DNA from 3 places in the Actinomyces faecalis genome. Region 2 is predicted to be linked to each of the others. Evidence: riboswitches for the same ligand, from Rfam matches in the RefSeq annotation. Region 2 holds a riboswitch; each other region holds the start of a gene.
What was found. A riboswitch is a leader RNA that binds a small molecule or an ion and turns the genes downstream of it on or off. The one in region 2 is predicted to bind S-adenosylmethionine.
Positions count from the first base shown of each region.

Region 1: it holds a riboswitch for S-adenosylmethionine, as region 2 does, so the genes downstream of both, HRL51_RS11225 (methionine ABC transporter ATP-binding protein) here and HRL51_RS10565 (methylenetetrahydrofolate reductase) in region 2, are expected to answer to the same signal.
Region 3: it holds a riboswitch for S-adenosylmethionine, as region 2 does, so the genes downstream of both, HRL51_RS07305 (cobalamin-independent methionine synthase II family protein) here and HRL51_RS10565 (methylenetetrahydrofolate reductase) in region 2, are expected to answer to the same signal.

Region 1 covers NZ_CP063418.1:2,611,177-2,617,269, forward strand. Annotated here, with positions in the region: gene HRL51_RS11210 (DUF885 domain-containing protein) at 1-383, opposite strand, end outside; gene HRL51_RS11215 (low molecular weight protein-tyrosine-phosphatase) at 551-1,234, shown strand; gene HRL51_RS11220 (alpha/beta hydrolase) at 1,363-2,367, opposite strand; SAM riboswitch class I at 2,513-2,605, shown strand; gene HRL51_RS11225 (methionine ABC transporter ATP-binding protein) at 2,611-3,690, shown strand; gene HRL51_RS11230 (methionine ABC transporter permease) at 3,687-4,418, shown strand; gene HRL51_RS11235 (MetQ/NlpA family ABC transporter substrate-binding protein) at 4,516-5,406, shown strand; gene upp (uracil phosphoribosyltransferase) at 5,546-6,093, opposite strand, start outside.
Region 2 covers NZ_CP063418.1:2,458,510-2,464,602, reverse strand. Annotated here, with positions in the region: gene HRL51_RS10585 (DUF3418 domain-containing protein) at 1-1,487, opposite strand, end outside; gene HRL51_RS10575 (endonuclease/exonuclease/phosphatase family protein) at 1,728-2,849, shown strand; gene HRL51_RS10570 (alpha/beta hydrolase family protein) at 2,965-3,789, opposite strand; SAM riboswitch class I at 4,099-4,183, shown strand; gene HRL51_RS10565 (methylenetetrahydrofolate reductase) at 4,177-5,253, shown strand; gene metE (5-methyltetrahydropteroyltriglutamate--homocysteine S-methyltransferase) at 5,377-6,093, shown strand, end outside.
Region 3 covers NZ_CP063418.1:1,693,005-1,699,097, forward strand. Annotated here, with positions in the region: gene hisH (imidazole glycerol phosphate synthase subunit HisH) at 1-102, opposite strand, end outside; gene HRL51_RS07290 (hypothetical protein) at 163-861, opposite strand; gene hisB (imidazoleglycerol-phosphate dehydratase HisB) at 861-1,460, opposite strand; gene HRL51_RS07300 (histidinol-phosphate transaminase) at 1,457-2,638, opposite strand; gene HRL51_RS07305 (cobalamin-independent methionine synthase II family protein) at 2,777-3,973, opposite strand; SAM riboswitch class I at 4,179-4,273, opposite strand; gene HRL51_RS07310 (RecQ family ATP-dependent DNA helicase) at 4,404-6,093, shown strand, end outside.

The DNA.
Region 1 (6,093 bases), 150 kb from region 2:
GCCTCGGTGGCGGTGGGCAGGTTGTCGAAGAGGTCGCGCAGCCCCTGGATCGGCGAGGCGATGTTGTCCAGCGAGCGCAGACGCTCACCAGCCTCAGCCAGCTCGATGGCGACGCCAAGGCGCTCGCGCATGGCCGCCACGGTGACGCGGTCGACGTCATCAGTCGGCTCGACGCCGTCAAGCTCCGCCAGCGTACTGCGGTCGAGCTCGGTAGCGGCCTGAAGGGCGTCAGGCGAGTACCCGTCCAGGACACCGCGCCTGCCGGGCAGCCCGACGGAGACGGCGAGCTCAGGGGAGATCTCGCACAGGCGGGCCATGTAGCGCTCGGCGACCTCGTCGACGGCAGTGGGGCGACGCGAAGGCAGGGGCTGGGTCTCAGTCATGTCCCGAGGGTACGGCCCCTGGGCACGACGCACCCGCCATCTGACCTCGCTCCTCATCTGACCTCGCTCCTGCGGCCTCGCCCGGGTCCAGGCCGGCGTCTCCAGGAGCCCACCTGGAGCCACGCTGCCGTCACCGCACGGTCAGCCCGGCTTGGAAGGCTCGCACCATGAGCGAGACCATGACCCTCATGTCACCTGTCATCACGCCCGCCGACCTGCCCGCCCCACGTACCGCTGACGCCCCTTACCGGGTGGTCATGGTGTGCACCGGCAACATCTGCCGCTCCGCCATGGCCGAGATGGTCCTCATTGACCGCCTGACGGCTGCAGGCGTCCCCACCGACGGCGCCGACGGCGTCCTGGTCACCTCCGCGGGGGTCTCAGACGAGGAGCTGGGAAACCCCGTGGACCGCAGGGCCCGCCGGGTGCTTGCTGACCACGGCTACGGCACCGGGTCCTCCCCCACCGACCTCGCTGTCTCAACCGCGATCGCCACGCACCACGCCCACCGCCTATCCGACTCTGAGCTGGCTGGAGCCGACCTGCTGATGGCCATGACCTGTGCCCACCGGCGCGAGATGCTGAGTCGGGCCGAGAGGCTGGGCGTGGAGACCTCACGTGTCCGGATGTTCCGTGAGATGGATCCACGCGTCCTGGCTGAGCGCCAGGCGATCGCCGACGGGGCCAGCCACCGCTCCCTGGGCACCCTGGACGTCCCGGACCCGTGGTACGGGACGGTGGACGACTTCATTCAGACCCTGGAGGTGGTGGAGCGGGTGAGTGACGCCCTGGCGCCGGCGCTGGTGGAGCTGGCTGCTGAGAGGAGCCGGGCCTCTCAGGTCAGGCCCTGAGCAGCCGGGCTGCGCCCGCACCGACGTCGTCCCCTCTCCCGCATCTTGTCGCTTCAGGCCCTGAACAGTCGAGCCCGGTGCCGCGAGCACGGAGATCGACTGTTCAGGGCCTGAAGCGACGGGAGTCCTCAGCCCAGACGGGCGGTGAGCCAGGTTGTCAGCGCCTGGACATACTGTGTGCGGGCGGGTTCTGGACTAAGCGCGAGGTCATGAACGCCTCCCTCGATCTGACGGACCGTGACGTCATTGCCCAGGTAGGGAGCGCGGGCAATCATCTGCTCCACGCTCAGGACGACGTCGCAGCGCAACGCCTCCTCGCGCGTGACCTTCGGGCCCGCGGACGCCGTCGAGCAGCACAGCAGGATCGGGACCTCGATACCCAGGCCGTGGTGGACCTCGCGCTGAAGCCGACGGATTCCCGCCAGGAAGCCGGCACGCACCGGGAAGGAGGGGCTGGGCTTGAGGGTGAGGTCCCAGTCCCACTCGCCGCCCCACTGGCGGTGGAGGCTGCGGACGTAGACATCTGTCTCCTCGGCCTCAGCTTCGGCGGGGTTGGCGACCTCCCGCTCCGGGTCCCGTCGTGAGAGGAGGTCAACGAAGGCAGAGCCGTAGGAGCGCATGAGGGCGGAGGAATTGAGGTCCAGCCACGGGGAATTCAGGGTGACCGCCTCAACACCGCCCGGGTGGTCCGCCGCCCAGATGACCGCCTGCAGGCCGCCGGTGGAGTGGGCATTGAGAACGACGACGTCGTGCCCGTGCTCCTGACGGATGATCCGCAGGGACTCGGCCACCTCCTCGTCGTGGACGCGCAGGTCCCGTACGTCATGCGGTGACCAGTAGCCCAGGCCAGCACGTCCGCAGGCGCGCAGATCCAGGGCGTAGAACTCATAGCCCGCCTCATCTAGAGCGTCGGCCAGCCAGGTCTGGAAGAAGTAGTCGCTCCGGCCGTGGATGTAGAGCACGGCACGTGAGTGCCGTGGCCTGGCACCCGCCGGCGTAGCGGCCTGGCGGCGATAGACCAGCATGGCGTGGTCGGCGCCGGGAGCAGCCGCGGACTCAGCCACGGTGATGCGGTGGGCGAGCCAGGGTTCGCCCAGGATGTCGGTCGTGACATTCGCGCTGGTGACACTCATACCCTGATCCTGACATCCCACAAGGGATGTCTGCAGCATGTGCATCGTCCACCGGGCCCGCCCCACCCCGGCAGTCCCGCGTGACGTTCGTCCCACTGGAGGGTGCGCACTTGAACAGCTCTGTCTGCGCTGCCTATCGTTGCCGTGGCCATCCAGAGCAACCGAGAGACCTGGCTCGACGACGTTGCAGCAACCCCCGCTCACGCGGTGAGGGTGCTTCCGCCAGGACCGATGGAGGAGAGTATGAGCGCAGTCTCGGCACATCCCACTGCCATCGGCGTCCCCGACGGCACTGACGCGGCGGACGCCCGCACGGCAGGGTCCAGCGAGCCCATGATCTCCTTGCGCGACGTCCACAAGGTCTACCGTCTGTCCGACGGCCGCGAGGTCCGCGCCCTGGACGGACTGAGCCTGGACATCCAGCCCGGCACGATCCACGGCATCGTCGGCACCTCGGGTGCCGGCAAGTCCACCCTGGTGCGGTGCCTGACCAGCCTGGAGCCTGTGACGAGTGGGACCGTGCGTGTGGCAGGCAAGGACATGTCCTCACTGTCACCACGCCAGCTGCGTGAGGCCCGCCGTTCCATCGGCATGGTCTTCCAGCACGCCAACCTCCTGGAGCAGCGCACCACCGCCCAGAACATCGCCTACCCGCTGGCCATGGCCGGGGTGCGCAAGGGCTCACGCCATGAGACCGTGGAGAGGATGCTGGACCTGGTGGGTCTGGCTGACCGCGGCGCCTCCTACCCCGCTCAGCTCTCCGGCGGTCAGAAGCAGCGCGTCGGCATCGCCCGCGCACTGGCCGATCAGCCCTCGGTGCTGCTGTGCGACGAGCCAACCAGTGCCCTGGACCCCGAGACCACGCGCGCGATCCTGGAGCTTATCCGTGACGTGCGCGACCGCCTTGGCGTCACCGTCGTCATCATCACCCACGAGATGAGCGTGGTCCGCGCGATCTGTGACTCCGTGAGCCTGCTGGAGGCGGGCCGCATCGTCGAGTCCGGCCCCATTGAGGAGGTCGTCTCGAATGTCACCTCACGCTTGTCCCACGAGCTTGTCCCGGTGCCGGTCATCCCCGACGGTGCGGTGCACGAGGGCGAGGCCGTCATCGACGTTGCCCTGACAGCCCACCCCGGCCAGCCCGCGGCCGCCCAGGTCCTGGCCCTGGTCGCCGAGCAGGGCGCGGACGTGGCCGGCGGTGTCTTCGAGACCCTTGGCCAGGCCCAGATCGGCCGCCTGGCACTGACTCTTCCCGCCGAGCGGGCTCAGGAGGCCCTTCGCGTCCTAGCAGACGCCGGCGTCGTCGCGGAGGTGCGCGCATGAGCATCCTGACCACTGCTGTGGCGAGCCCACTGGCCACCAGCCTGCTCGCCACGGCTGAGGACGGCACCTGGTTCGAGCGCAAGGTCATCCAGCGCAAGCTCGTCTCCGCCACCATGGAGACCCTGGGCATGACCTTTGTGTCTGGCGCGCTCACGATTGTCTTCGGCCTGCTGCTGGGCCTGGCGCTGGTGTCCACGGGCAAGCGCGGCCAGCACCGCAACCGGGCCGTCTACGAGGTCCTGTCCCAGATCGTCAACTTCGGCCGCTCCATGCCCTTCATCATCCTGCTGGTCGCCATCATGAGCTTCACCCGCTTCCTGCTGGGGACCTCGATCGGCTGGCAGGCGGCCTGCGTGCCACTGACGGTTGGCGCGATCCCCTTCTACGCCCGGTTGGTCGAGACCGCGATCTACGACGTCGACCACGGCAAGGTCGAGGCCGCCCTCATGATGGGGGCCTCGGGCCGCCAGATCACCTGGGGCGTGCTCGTGCGTGAGGCCTTGCCCACCCTCATCTCCTCGGCCACCGTCACCATCGTGACGCTGTTGGGCTACTCCGCTATGGCTGGCACGGTCGGCGGCGGCGGTCTGGGGGACCTGGCGATCCAGTACGGCCACAACCGCAACTGGACCGACGTCATCATCATCACCGTCGTCGTCATCGCCGTCATTGTGGCGGTCATCCAGATCGTCGGCGACATGCTGGCGCGCGTCGTCGACCACCGCTGACGGCCAGTGCCATCGCACCGTCATCATCCGCACCTCGGCACCAACCTCTGACCATCACAGACTTCCTGATCCCATCAAGAGAATAGGAACTGACACTATGTCCCTCACGATCTCCCGCCGCTCCGCCGTCGCCGGTGGCCTGGCCGCTGCCCTGGCCGCCACGCTCGCTGCCTGCGGCAAGGGCTCCGACTCTAGCTCTACCTCATCAGCTGCCTCTGGCAGCTCCGACAGCGCGGTCAAGGGCATCACTGTCGACGGTGACGTCACCACCATCACCGTCGGCGCCACCCCCAACCCGCACGTCGAGATGCTGCAGTGGATCCAGGACAACCTGGCTGCTGACGCCGGCCTCAAGCTGGACATCGTCGAGATCACTGACTACCAGACCCCCAACTCCTCCCTGGCGGACGGCTCCCTGGCGGCGAACTTCTACCAGACCCCCAACTTCCTCAAGCAGCAGGAGGAGGAGAAGGGCTACGACTTCGAGGCCATCGCAGACGTCCACATCGAGCCGATGGGCATCTACTCCGCGAAGTACGCCTCGCTCAGCGAGATCCCCGAGGGCGGCCAGATCGTCCTCAACAACGACCCAGCCAACACCGCCCGAGGCCTGAAGCTGCTGGAGCAGGCTGGCCTCATCAAGCTCGACGGGTCCGTTGAGCTGGCCTCGGACCTCGACGTCACCGACAACCCCAAGAACCTCACCTTCACCACGGTTGACGGTGCCCAGGTTGCTCGCGCCATGGAGGATGCCGACGCCGCGGTCATCAACGGCAACTACGCCCTGGAGGCCGGTCTCAAGCCCAACGAGGACGCCCTGGAGCTGGAGAAGGCCGAGGGCTCGCCCTACGTCAACCAGCTCGTCGTCCGCACCGAGGACAAGGACAACGAGGCTCTCAAGAAGCTTGCCAACCTCATGAGTGACGACGCCTTCCGCACCTGGATCAAGGAGAAGTGGACCGACGGCTCGGTCCTGCCCGCTTTCTGATCCTCTCCCACCCATCAGGCTCGACGGCGTCGCCCGCCTCGCGAACGCCCGTTCCGATGCCCTGGGTCGCGACGACGGCGGGGAGCAGCTCAATGCTGCTCCCCGCCGTCGTCGTTGAGGTCCTTGGCTCCCCTCAGGGTCAGTCGACGATGCCGTAGAGACGGTCGCCGGCGTCACCCAGGCCGGGGACGATGTAGGAGTGCTCGTTGAGGCGTTCGTCCACTGCCGCGGTCACCACCGTGACGTTCGCGCGGCTGCCGACGGCCTTCTCCAGCTGCTTGACCCCTTCGGGCGCGGAGATGAGACAGATCGCGGTCACGTCGCGGGCGCCGCGCTCCAGGAGGTAATCGATGGCAGCGACGAGGGTGTGGCCGGTGGCGAGCATAGGGTCGACGACGAAGCACTGACGTCCAGATAGGTCGTCCGGGAGCCGGTTGGCGTAGGTCTCGACCTCAAGGGTGTCCTCATCGCGCTTCATACCTAGGAACCCAACCTCAGCGGTGGGCAGCAGGCGCGTCATGCCCTCCAGCATGCCCAGGCCGGCGCGCAGGATAGGCACGACGATCGGGCGCGGGCCGGCCAGGTGGCGGCAGCTGGCGACGGCGACCGGGGTCTGGATATCAACCTCCTCCGTACGCACGTCCCGGGTGGCCTCGTAGGCCAGGAGGGTCACCAGCTCATCAACGA
Region 2 (6,093 bases):
AGCTCGTCGACGGCGTCGAGGATTCCGGTTACCTGGTCACGGTCCTCGGTGGGGGCCTGGGAGCGCGGGGCGGGCCTGGTCTGCTGCGGTGCAGGCGCGGCCGGGGACGAGGATGCGCCAGCCTGGGCCAGCGGTCGTGAGCTGCTCGCGGCCGGGACGGAGGCGGCCGACGACGTCGCTGCTGCACCGCTGGTGCGGGCCTGCCCGGCCGCACGTACCTGCGCGCGGCGGGCGCGGGCAGCGGCACGCACGGCAGGGTCCGGAGAGGTCAGGGCCGCGAGCTCGGCGTCGGTGAGCTCACCGGCCGGTGCCGTGGCCATGGGGGCGGCGCCGGCTGCGGGCCGGGGCACGTGCTGCGAGGTACCGCCTGGCGCCAGGGAGTCCTGGACCTGGGGCTCGGGTGCGGTCAGCGCCTCCAGCTCGGCCTCGCTGAGGGCGTCGATGTCCGTCAGGGGTGAGGCGGGCTGGCTTGTTGCCGCAGGACGAGAGCCTGCGTCGACGCCTGGGACGTGACCACCGGCGTGCCGGTTGGGATCGCGCACCTCGCCCAGCCCGTCGTCGGCCAGCAGGGGGCGGTAGCGGATCTCGACGGGGTAGGTACGCCCGGAGACCTGGATGACAGGAGCGGGCACGCGGGCGGTGGGCTCAGTGCCCGCGTCGTCCGGGGCCGAGGTGGCTGCGCCGTCGTCCGTCCCGCTGGGGGCGCAGGCCTGCGCGCGTGGGCTCTCGCGAGTGATCTCCTGGGCGAAGTGGGCGGCAAAGCGCTCGGAGTCGATGGTGGCAGAGGTGATGATGACCTTGAGGTCCGGGCGCTGCGGAAGCAGGCGCGCGAGGTAGCCCAGGATGAAGTCGATGTTGAGGCTGCGCTCGTGGGCCTCGTCCACGATGATCGTGTCGTAGCGGCGCAGCATCGGGTCGGTCTGGATCTCGGCGAGCAGGATGCCGTCCGTCATGAGCTTGACCAGGGTGTTGGGGCCGGTCTCCTCGGTGAAGCGCACCTGGTAGCCCACCACGCCGTCGTGGCCGATCGCCGTGCCCAGCTCGTGGGCGATGCGCTCGGCCACGGAGCGGGCCGCGATACGGCGCGGCTGGGTGTGTCCGATCATCCCGCTGACCCCGCGTCCCAGCTCCAGGCAGATCTTGGGCAGCTGGGTGGTCTTTCCTGAGCCGGTCTCGCCGGCGACGATGACCACCTGGTGGTGGGTGACCGCCTCAGCGATCTCCTGGCGGCGTGCTGAGACGGGAAGCTCTTCCGGGTAGACCAGGGCTGGCACGCTCGCGGCGCGTGCAGCCAGCTGCTCGGGGGTGAAGCCGGGCCAGGAACGGCGGCCACGGTCCCTCCCGCGCCCGGTGTGCCTACGGCCGCGTGAGGACCGGCACTCGCGGCCAGGTCTCGGGATGTCCTCAGAGTCTGGGGCGGGGGAGGTGGTTGCCTCGGTGTGGACGGCGGTGGTCCCGGCGTCGGAGGGTGTCGTCTCAGTGCTCATACCGGCAGCCATTGTCCCCCATGGCCTACCCCGTGGCACCGGTGAGACCTGGCCTTCGCCTGGGGGCGTACGTGCTTGTGGGGATGCGGGTGCGTGAGTGTGGCGGCGTGCCTGTGGTGCGGTGAGCGGTAGGCGGCCAGTGGTGATGGGGCATGACGTCAAGGCGTCGTGAGCTCCTGTGCCGGAGGTAGGAGGGCTAGAAGTCGTGACGGGAGGTGCGGACGGGGTAATGATGGGGCCATGGACGATTCCCACGATGAAGCCGGTCCCGGCGCACCACTGAGCTGGTGGCGGCGGACCACCCACCTCCTGGGATGGGCGGTCACTGCGGTGATCTGCGGCGTCGGCCTGCTCAGCCTCGCCCCGGACCTGCTGGGAGGAGTCAACCCTGCCCTGCGCCTGTCCACGCGCGCACCCTTCACCCAGGTTCTGGCGGTGCGCAGCGCGCTGGTGGTCCTGTTCGCGGCGGTCGGCCTGGTCTTCGTGGTGCTGGCGCTTGTGGGAGCCTGGCGCCGGAGCCTGGGGCGCCGGCGCGCCGTCATCGCGGTTGTCCTCGTGCTCGTGGCCGGGACACACGCCTGGGTACTGGCAGACCGAGGCCTGCATCAGGATGACGATGTCAGGCCGGCAGTGGCCCAGGTGGTCAGCACCGACCCCAGCGACTGGGTAGGCAACCTGAAGGTCCTGTCCTTCAACACCTTCCAAGGACGAGCCAAGGCGATCGACCTCGCACTGGAGATGCGCAGGATCGTGCCTGACGTCGTCGTCCTGCTGGAGGCCACCGAGCAGCTCACCGACCAGCTGCTGGAGCTCACCGGCCAGGACGGCTTTTCCTTCACGGTCTTCACCGCCGGTGAGGCAGGCAGTGAGCTGACGACGACGGTTCTCACCTCCGCCGTGATCGGCCCCTATGAGCAGCACGATGCCCCCGGCATGGGGCATGGTGCGGTCTACCTGACACCAGTGGGTGGCAGCGAGCTCCAGGGACACCTGCGGCCGACACTTCTGGGAGTGCACACCGTCGCCCCTCTGCCCTCCACGATGGACCTGTGGGCCAGCTCCGTGGAGGAGGTGATCCAGCGCTGCCAGCTTCCTGAAGCAGGACTCGTGGTGGCAGGCGATGTCAACGCTACTCTGGACCATGCGGTCCTGCGCGACCTGGGCGGTTGCGTGGACGCCGGGGTCCAGGGTGGGGTGGGAGGTCTAGCGACCTGGCCCACTTCTACACGGACGGCGTGGTTCGGGGCGACGATCGACCACGTCTTGGTGGACCGCGCCAGCTGGCGCACGAGCCGGGCGGAGGTCGTGGAGGTGGCGGGTTCGGATCACCGGGCGCTGGTGGTGGATCTGACTGCGCGCTAGGGCGACGGGCTGCAGGCGATGAGGCGCTGGAGGCTGGACCGGGGCCCGGACACAGTGAGCTGGCTGGGCTGAGTCGTGTGGGAGGCGGGATAGTCAGCGCAGCCGCCACGCAGTCTCAGCGCAGCCGCCGTGCGAACCAGTCCAGGCCCAGCTGCGCCACCTGAGCCTGCGCCTCCTGCGCGTCCTCGGCGTGGACCTGGACGAGCTGGCTGCCGTCGCGCAGCAGTGCGAAGCCCTCGGTCGCTCCGGCGGTGGAGTCCGGGAACTCCTCGGTCAGTGCGCCGTGCAGCATGAGCACCGGCCAGGGAAGGTCTGCCATGAGCTGGGTGGGCTCCTGCAGGGAGACATCAGCCAGGGTCTGCTTGGACAGGACGTTCCACTGGCGGGAGTTGGGGTTGTCGTCCACCAGACGGGTCAGTCCGTGCCGGTCGAGTTCATCGAGCTGCTCGGGGGAGAAGACGTTCTCCCACAGGATCGACTGGGGGCTGACCACGGCTCCGGAGAGCACGACGGCACGCACGGGCTCGGGCCGGGCCAGCAGCACCGCCGTCGCCCCGAAGCCGTTGGCGTGCACGCCTTGGCGCGCGTACCCCAGGTCCTCCAGCCAGCCGCACACCGCCTGGAGGTCATCGCTCTCCCCTGCCAGGGTGACGATGTCATCATCGGACTCGCCCAGGCCGGAGAAGTCGAACTGGAAGGTGGCGTAGCCGGCCTGACGGTACCGTGCCGCGAGCTGGTCCAAGCGGTAGCCGAAGCCGTGGCGGTCGGTGAGGAAGTCGTGGACCAGGACAATGACGGCCTCGTGGCGCGCTGGAGCGGTGCCGCCCTCGCGCACAAGCCTGGTGAGCGTCTCCGGGTCAAGGTCGGGGACGCCGTCGGGCAGCAGGATCGTCCCGGACAGGCAGATGCCCCGTGCCGTGTCGATGCGGACGTCAGTCATGTATTCAACCTAGGACAGTGCGCGCTCATGGGCGATGGACCTGGGTCTTAGGCCTGCGGGATTGCGCTGGCAGCGTGATGTTCCCGAGGCTGCGTGTCTTGGTACTGGTCTGGAGGGTGCGGGGTTCGCTCCCATCTCCCGCTGGCCGCTACCTCTGAGCCATAGTCGCTACCCGCTGGTGCGTATGGCAGGGGTGCGAGCAAGACGGAGGGGTAGCGACGGCGACGGAAAGTCAATCGAATGGTTAGTTTCTCGCGGTATGGAGCGATTTGCGTCCGGGCCCTGGCATGAGGGTAAGGTCTGCCTCAACATCCATCCAGAGCGGCTGAGAGACCTGGCTCAATGACGCCGCAGCAACCCTCGTGCGGGGTGCTTCCGCCAGGACCGATGGAGAACATCATGTCGCACTCCCTGGCACAGCCAGATGCCCGCAGGACCGCACCGAGCCTGTCCCTGGAGCTCTTTCCGCCTCGCCCGGGCCGCTACTCCTCGCAGACCTGGGGCGCGCTCGACCGGCTGCTGGTGGCCCGCCCCGACTTCGTCTCAGTGACCTACCGGCCTCGCTTCGTCACGACGGTGGGCGGCCCCACCGCGGCAGCGGGCTCCCCGACGCGCCTGCACGTGGTGCGCGAGCACAACCCCTCAGAGGACGTCGTCGCCCACGTCCTGGCCACCTCAGACGTCCCTCTCATGGCGCACCTGACGTGCATCGGCTACCGCAAGGCTAACGTCGTCGAGATCGTCCGCCTCTTCCTCGACATGGGCGTGCGGCGCTTCCTCGCCCTGCGCGGGGACCCACCACGTGGTGTGGCGGCTGAGGACGTCGTCGGCGAGCTGCGGCACGCCGACCAGCTCGTCCGCGTCATCCGTGAGGTAGAGGCCGAGTACTTCGACGACGGTACCCGCCACGTCCAGATCGCTGTGGCCGCCTACCCTGCCGCTGTCGACTACGCCCGGGAGATCGAGGTGCTCGCCGCCAAGCAGGCAGCAGGCGCGGACCTGGCCATCACCCAGGTCTTCTACGAGGCCGAGGACTACCTTGCCCTGACCCGTGCCGCCAGCTACTGCGGCGTGACCATGCCGATCCTGCCCGGAATCATCCCGCTGACCGACCTGCGACGCCTCACCCGCCTGGAGGACCTGACCGGCGTGAGCGTGCCGGGCTCACTGGCCCAGACCCTGCGGTCGCGCCAGGGCGCCGGAGTAGTCACTGCCGGCATCGACGCCACCCTCCAGCTCGCTGGCGACCTCATCGAGGGAGGCGCCCCAGGCCTGCACCTCTACACCTTCAACCGCACGCGCCCCGCCCTAGACGTCATCTCCCAGTTCCGTCTGGGCGGTGTCCTCGATGGCGCGCGTCCTGACCGCTACACCCAGCGCGAGATCGCCCGCGCCTACATCAACGCCGTGCCAGGTTCCAGTGCGCGGTTGACCGGCCGAATGCCGGACGCGGCTCGGCCCTGAAGGGTGGTGGGCCCCGCCGCCGCGGGCCCGCCACCGGCCGATGCCGCAGAGGCTACGCCGCCTCGCCCGCCCCCATGCCGCGAGCACACCGCCGTCAACGACTGCCAGACAGGAAGACACCCCATGACCACCACCAACAGCCCCAGCGCCGTGCCAACCGCTGCCACGAGCTCTCGCATCCCCACCACGCCCTTGCCACCGGCTACGATCCTCGGCTACCCACGCATCGGCGCCAATCGTGAGCTCAAGCGCGCGGTGGAGTCCTACTGGAAGGGCTCGTGTGACCTGCCCACCGTGCGTCAGTCCGCCCGGTCCCTGCGCTCGGCTACCCGCGCCCACCTCCGTGACCTCGGCCTGGAGGGCCTGAGCGCCGTCCCGGCAGACTTCACCTACTACGACCAGGTCCTTCAGGTCACGACATCTCTGGGTGCCCTGCCCACCCGATTCGCCGACCTGCGCGGTCGCGCGGCTGAGGGTCACCCGGGCACGGACCTTGACGGCTACTTCACGGCCGCCCGCGGGCAGGGCGAGCGTGCCGCGCTGGAGATGACCAAGTGGCTGGACTCCAACTACCACTACCTCGTTCCCGAGCTCGACGAGCACACGCCCCTGGACTACGTGCCCGGCTTCGCCGCCGTCGACCCCACCGACGGCCCCGGTGCCCAGGTACTGGAGGCCGTGCGCGCCGGTGAGCAGGTGCCGCGCCCCGTCGTCGTCGGGCCAGTCACCTACCTGCTGCTGGCCAAGGCCTCTGACGAGGCCGCCCCCGGCTTCCACCCGCTGGACCGACTGACAGACCTGCTTGCCGCCTACGGCCACCTCCTGAGCGACCTGTGGGCC
Region 3 (6,093 bases), 770 kb from region 2:
GGCAGTGAACTCGACCTGGGCGCCCACGCGCTCCAGGGCGCGCACGGCGGATCGGACGTTGCCGCTGCCGTAGGACAGGACGACGACGGTGGGCTTGCGCATGCCCACAGCCTAACGGCCCGGGCCGGTGCTTCTCACGCCCGTCCTGTCACCGTCCGTTCCTCAGGACCGTCCGCCGCCGCGCAGGCCCCGTCCGAGCCACCTCATGGCACGTGAGGGACGTACGTCGGCCGAGCGGACCGCTCCCTTGACGTCCTCAGCCCGCGTCAGCCCGAGCAGGACGTCCTCGACGACCTGGTCCACCGCCGACAGCAGCAGACCGGCACTGGCCTCCTCACCCGCCGTGCCGTTGGCGTACCGGCGAGCCGTGATGGTGCCGGACAGCCCGGACTCGATACCCACGTCGGTGGCCAGGTCAGCGGTCAGCAGGACGACGCCGGCACGCGACAGCCGCGACAGGGCCCCCGCCAGCTCCGCAGCCTCAGCAGGCTCGGTCTCAGCGCCGCCCAGCAGCTCCGAGACGTCCCACTCGGCGTGGGCCGAGACAAACTCCTTGACGGCGAAGGCTCCCGAGCGCGCCGGGACGACGGTGCAGTCCAGGTCACTCATGGAGCACAGGGCCGCCAGCGCGTCGGCACTGGCCAAGGGGGTCAGGACGACAGCGACCTTCACCGCCCGGCCGGCAGCGGTGACGTCCTCGGCGTCGAGCGCGGAGGCGTCGTCAGGCACGGCCGGGAGCCCTGCCTCGTCCTGCTCGGGCACCGGATCGGGCGCGTCCAGGTCCAGCCCCTCCGTAAGGGCGGCGAACTCGGCGTCGACGTCCTTGCCCGAGGAGTCCTCCGGCACAGGGCGCTCGCTCATCACAGGGCCCCCTTGGTCGAGGGGACGCCCTCCACCCGCGGGTCGGGCTCCACGGCCCGGCGCAGCGCACGCGCCAGCGCCTTGAACTCGGCCTCCGCGACGTGGTGCGGGTCCCGCCCGGCCAGCACGCGCACGTGGAGGCAGATCCCGGCGTGGTAGGCGATGGCCTCGAAGACGTGACGCACCATGGATCCGGTGAAGTGGCCGCCGATGAGGTGGTGAACAAAGGCCTCGGACTCGCCCTCGTGGACGAGGTAGGGCCGTCCGGACACGTCCACCACGGCGTGGGCCAGCGCCTCGTCCAGAGGGACCGTAGCGTCACCGAAACGGCCGATCCCGCACTTGTCCCCCAGTGCCTGCCTCAGCGCCTCCCCGATGCAGATCGCCGTGTCCTCCACGGTGTGGTGGACGTCGATGTCAGTGTCCCCGCTGGCGCGCACGGTCAGGTCGATCAGCGAGTGCTTGCCCAGCGCCGTGAGCATGTGGTCGTAGAAGGGGACCGTCGTGGAGATGTCCGTGCGTCCGCTGCCGTCGAGGTCGAGCTCGACGACGACGGTGGACTCGCTGGTAGTCCGCTCAATGCGGGCGGTACGGCTCATGAGTGGATCTCCTTGGGTGTCTGCGCGGCGTCAGGCCGCGGAAGGTCAGCCGTCACTGCGAGAAGGCTACGGCGGAAGGCCTCCATCTCCTCCGGCGTGCCGATGCACACCCGAAGGTACCCCGCCGGCCCGACGACGCGGATGAGGACGCCGCGCTCCAGCAGGCCTGAGAAGACGGCGTCGCGGTCAGCGAAGGGGCCGAAGAGGACGAAGTTGGAGTCGGAGTCGAAGGCCGTCCACCCCTGCTCACGCAGCCAGCCCACGAGGCGGTCGCGGTCAGCACGCATCGAGGCGACCTGGCTCATGAGCTCCTCGCGGTGGGCCAGCGCCGCCATGGCCGCAGCCTGGGTCACAGCCGAGAGGTGGTAGGGCAGGCGGACGACTCGCAGGAGGTCGACGAGCTCACGAGTCGCAGCCAGGTAGCCCAGCCGCAGTCCCGCCATACCGAAGGCCTTGGACATGGTGCGGCACACCGCCAGGTGCGGGTAGGCCTCGCCGTCCTCCTCGACCAGGAGCTCCAGGGCACTGGGTACTCCTGGGCGACGGAACTCGCCGTAGGCCTCGTCCACGACGACGACGCAGTCGGTCGCGCTGCCGTCCGCCGCGACCGGCCCGTTGCCGCGAGCGGCCCGGAGCACCTGGCGCACGTCGTCGAGCGGCAGTGCGGTACCGGTGGGGTTGTTCGGGCTGGCCAGCAGGATGACCGCGGGGTGGTGAGCCGCAACCGCCTCGCGGACGGCCTCGACGTCAAGGGTGAAGTCCTCAGCACGTGCCGCGGCGACGTACTGCGTCAGGGTGTCTCGGGCGTACTCGGGGTACATGGAGTAGGTCGGTGTGAAGGACAGGCACACCCGCCCCGGCCCGCCGAGGGCCTGAAGGAGGTGGAGCATGACCTCGTTGGAGCCGTTGGCCGCCCAGACCTGCTCCCAGGGCACGCGCACCCCGGACTCGACCGCCAGGTAGTCGGCCAGCGCCTGGCGCAGCGCCGGGAAGTCGCGGTCGGGATAGCGGTTGAGCCCGGTGGCCACCTGGGCGACGGCGGCAGCGACGTCCTGCACGACCTCCGGCGAGGGGGCATAGGGGTTCTCGTTGACGTTGAGGCGGACAGGTACGTCCAGCTCAGGAGCGCCGTAGGGAGTCTCGCCCTCAAGGCCGGGTCGCAGAGGAAGTGTGCTCACGTGCCGCAGTCTATGAGCAGGCACGGCCCGCGTGCGGATCTGTCCACGCCCAGCCCGGGACCGGCTACTGACTGAGCGGCCGGTAGGAAGGCGGGACCAGTCACGCGTCCTGGGCCGACGTCGTCGCCGGCCAGGACCTCACAGGCGCTCTGAGGCCAGCCGCGCCCCCTCGGTCAGCGAGGCGAGCTTGGCCCAGGCGATGTGGGAGTGGATACGGCCACCCAGACCGCAGTCGGTCGAGGCCACGACCCGCTCGGCCCCCACCAGCTCGGCGAAGCGCGTGATGCGGTCTGCCACGAGCTCAGGGTGCTCCACGACGTTCGTCGCGTGGGAGACGACTCCCGGGATGAGGTACTTGCCCTCGGGGAGCTCAGTGTCCTTCCAGATCTTCCACTCGTGCTCGTGGCGGGCGTTAGCGGCCTCGAAGGTGAGCCCGTTGGCGTTGACCCTGAGGGCCAGGTCCACCACGTGGCGGAGCTCCAGGTCCGTGGAGTGCGGACCGTGCCACGACCCCCAGCACACGTGGTAGCGCACGAGGTCGGGGTCGATCCCCTCCAGGGCGTGGTTGAGGGCCTCGATCCGTACGGCGGAGAACCGGCGGTAGTCCTCGACAGCGGGCTCGACCTTGAACTGGTCCCAGGACTCGGCCAGGTCAGGAGCGTCGATCTGGACGGTGAGACCGGCGTCGGTAATGGCCTTGTACTCCTCGCGCAGCGCGTTGGCCCACGCCCACACGGCAGCCTCGTCGTCCTCGTAGTAGTAGTTGCCCACACGTGCCGCCGCAGCCGGGCTGATAGAGGCCACGAAGCCCTCGGACAACGGCTTCCCCGCCTTGCCCAGCGCCTCCTTGAGGGAGGTGATGTCACGGGCGACGACCTCCTGGCCCGTGTAGGACAGCTCGCCGGTCAGTGCAGGGAAGGACCACGGGCGACGGGTCGCCAGGTGGATACCTGAGGTCGGGTCGGAGTAGGCGTCGGCGAAGGCCACCCAGTCGCGGCGGTCGGTCATCGCGTCCAGCTCCAGCTTCCCGGCCGGGGTCGGCCTGCGCTCGGGAAGCTCGTCGAGCAGCTCCAGGCCGGAGAAGCGCGTAAAGGAGTAGGACCACCAGGCGCCGTAGTCGACCTTCTCGGTCATGGCGTGGCCGTACTCGCCGTCATTGACGATCGTGATGCCCAGCTCAGCCTGCCTGGCGACGACGGCGTCAGTCTCAGAGCGGACGACCGCGGCCAGGTCGGCGTCGGACAGGGCGCCGGTGGCGTGGTCGGCGTTGGCCTTGAGCAGGGTGTCGGTGCGGGGCAGGGAACCGACGTGGGTGGTGCGGATGGAAGTGGTCATGAGTGGTCCTGTCATTCCTGCGGCGAGGTGCCGCGGCGGTCATGGGGATAAGGACCGGAACCGGCCTGGCCGGCTGGGGGCTGAGACGTCCGGGCGCCTCAGCGGGGCATGACCACCCCTGCCACGCGCTCCGGCGTGAGCAGGGGAGCCTCCGTCCTGACGGCGCAGCAGGAGATGCTGCATCGGCTGGTGGTCATCAGGTGTCCTTCCATCGGTCCTGGCAGGAGCACCGGGTCCGGCTCGGCCGGTCGGTTGCTGCGGCGTCGACGAGCCAGGTCTCTCAGCCGCTCGGGATGGTTGTAGCCCACAGCATACACACGGGGCTCCGCGCTGCCCGCAACACCATCCGCCAGGCGAGACGTCCAGAGTCTGAGAGCTCCTGGCTGCAACGCGCTCCGTTCATGTCGGACCCGGTCGCTACGGTGAGTCCATGAGCACCTCACCACTGCGCGAGCGCGCCGAGACGATCCTCCAGATGCTGGTCGGCAGGCCGGGTGCCAGCCTGCGTGAGGACCAGTGGACGGCTGTCCACGCCCTGGTGGCGCAGCGCCGTCGTGCCCTCGTGGTCCAGCGCACCGGGTGGGGAAAGTCCGCCGTCTACTTCGTGGCCACCGCGCTCCTGCGTGAGGGCTGGGGCGGCTGGGAGCCAGGAACGCCGCCACCGCGTGCACGCGCGCAGGGCTGTCCGGCGCACCCAGGCGTTGGGGCCACCGTCATCATCTCCCCGCTCCTGGCGCTGATGCGTGACCAGGTCGCTGCCGCGCAGCGAGCCGGGATCCGGGCCGCCACGATCAACTCGGCCAACGCCACCAGCTGGAGGCAGGTCGAGGAGCAGGTCGCCTCAGGCGAGGTCGACGTCCTCCTCGTCTCCCCCGAGCGCCTCAGCAACCCGGTCTTCCGCGAGGAGGTCCTGCCCCACCTGGCGGGTGGCACGGGCCTGGTCGTCATCGACGAGGCGCACTGCATCTCGGACTGGGGACACGACTTCCGCCCCGACTACCGACGTATCCGCTCCCTGCTGGCTGACCTAGCACCTCGCACGCCCGTCCTGGCCACCACGGCCACGGCCAACGAGCGCGTGACCCGTGACGTCGCGGAGCAGCTGGGCGCGGGCGAGGACACGTCCGCCTCACGCCAGCCCGTCCTGGTCCTGCGTGGCAGCCTGGACCGCCCCTCCTTGTACCTGGGGGCCTCGCGGCTGGAGGACGACGCCTCCCGTCTGGCCTGGCTGACGAGCTACCTGCGTACCACGCCCGGCTGCGGCATCGTCTACTGCCTCACCGTCGCGGCCGCGGTCGAGGTCACCGAGCAGCTGCGCCAGGCCGGGCTGAAGGTGGCTGCCTACACCGGCGGGACCGACCCTGCCGAGCGTGAGAGGCTGGAGAGCGACCTCAAGGCCAACCAGGTCAAGGCGCTGGTCGCCACGAGTGCGCTCGGCATGGGCTTCGACAAGCCGGACCTCGCCTTCATCGTCCACCTCGGAGCCCCCAGCTCTCCCGTGGCCTACTACCAGCAGGTCGGACGCGGGGGACGCGGCGTCGAGCGCGCCGAGGTGGTCCTGCTGCCGGGCAAGCAGGACCAGGCGATCTGGGACTGGTTCGGCTCCCAGGCCTTCCCGCCCGAGCAGGAGGTGCGTCAGGTGCTCGCTGCCCTGGAGGAGGCGCACAGCCAGGGCCACGGCCCGTTGAGCACGGCCGTGCTGGAGACCTCCACCAGCCTGCGGCGTACGCGGCTGGAGTCGATGCTCAAGGTCCTTGACGTCGACGGCGCCGTACGACGGGTCAGGGGCGGATGGGTCTGGACGGGACGGCCGTGGGCCTACGACGCTGCACGCTACGAGCGCGTGGCCGCCGCCCGCGCCAAGGAGCAGGATCTCATGGTCGTCTACGAGGCCCTCCAGGCTCCGCAGTGCCGGATGGCCTTCCTGCGCCAGACGCTGGACGACCCGACCCTGGAGCCAGGCTGGCGCTGCGGACGCTGCGACCTGTGCGGCGGGCTGTCCCTGGCCGCTCGTGCCCCGGAGCAGGAGGTCGAGGCCGCCCGACGCGCGATGGCGCAGGTGGGTACCGTCATCGAGCCCCGGCGCCAGTGGCCCACGGGCATGGACCGGCTGGGCCTGG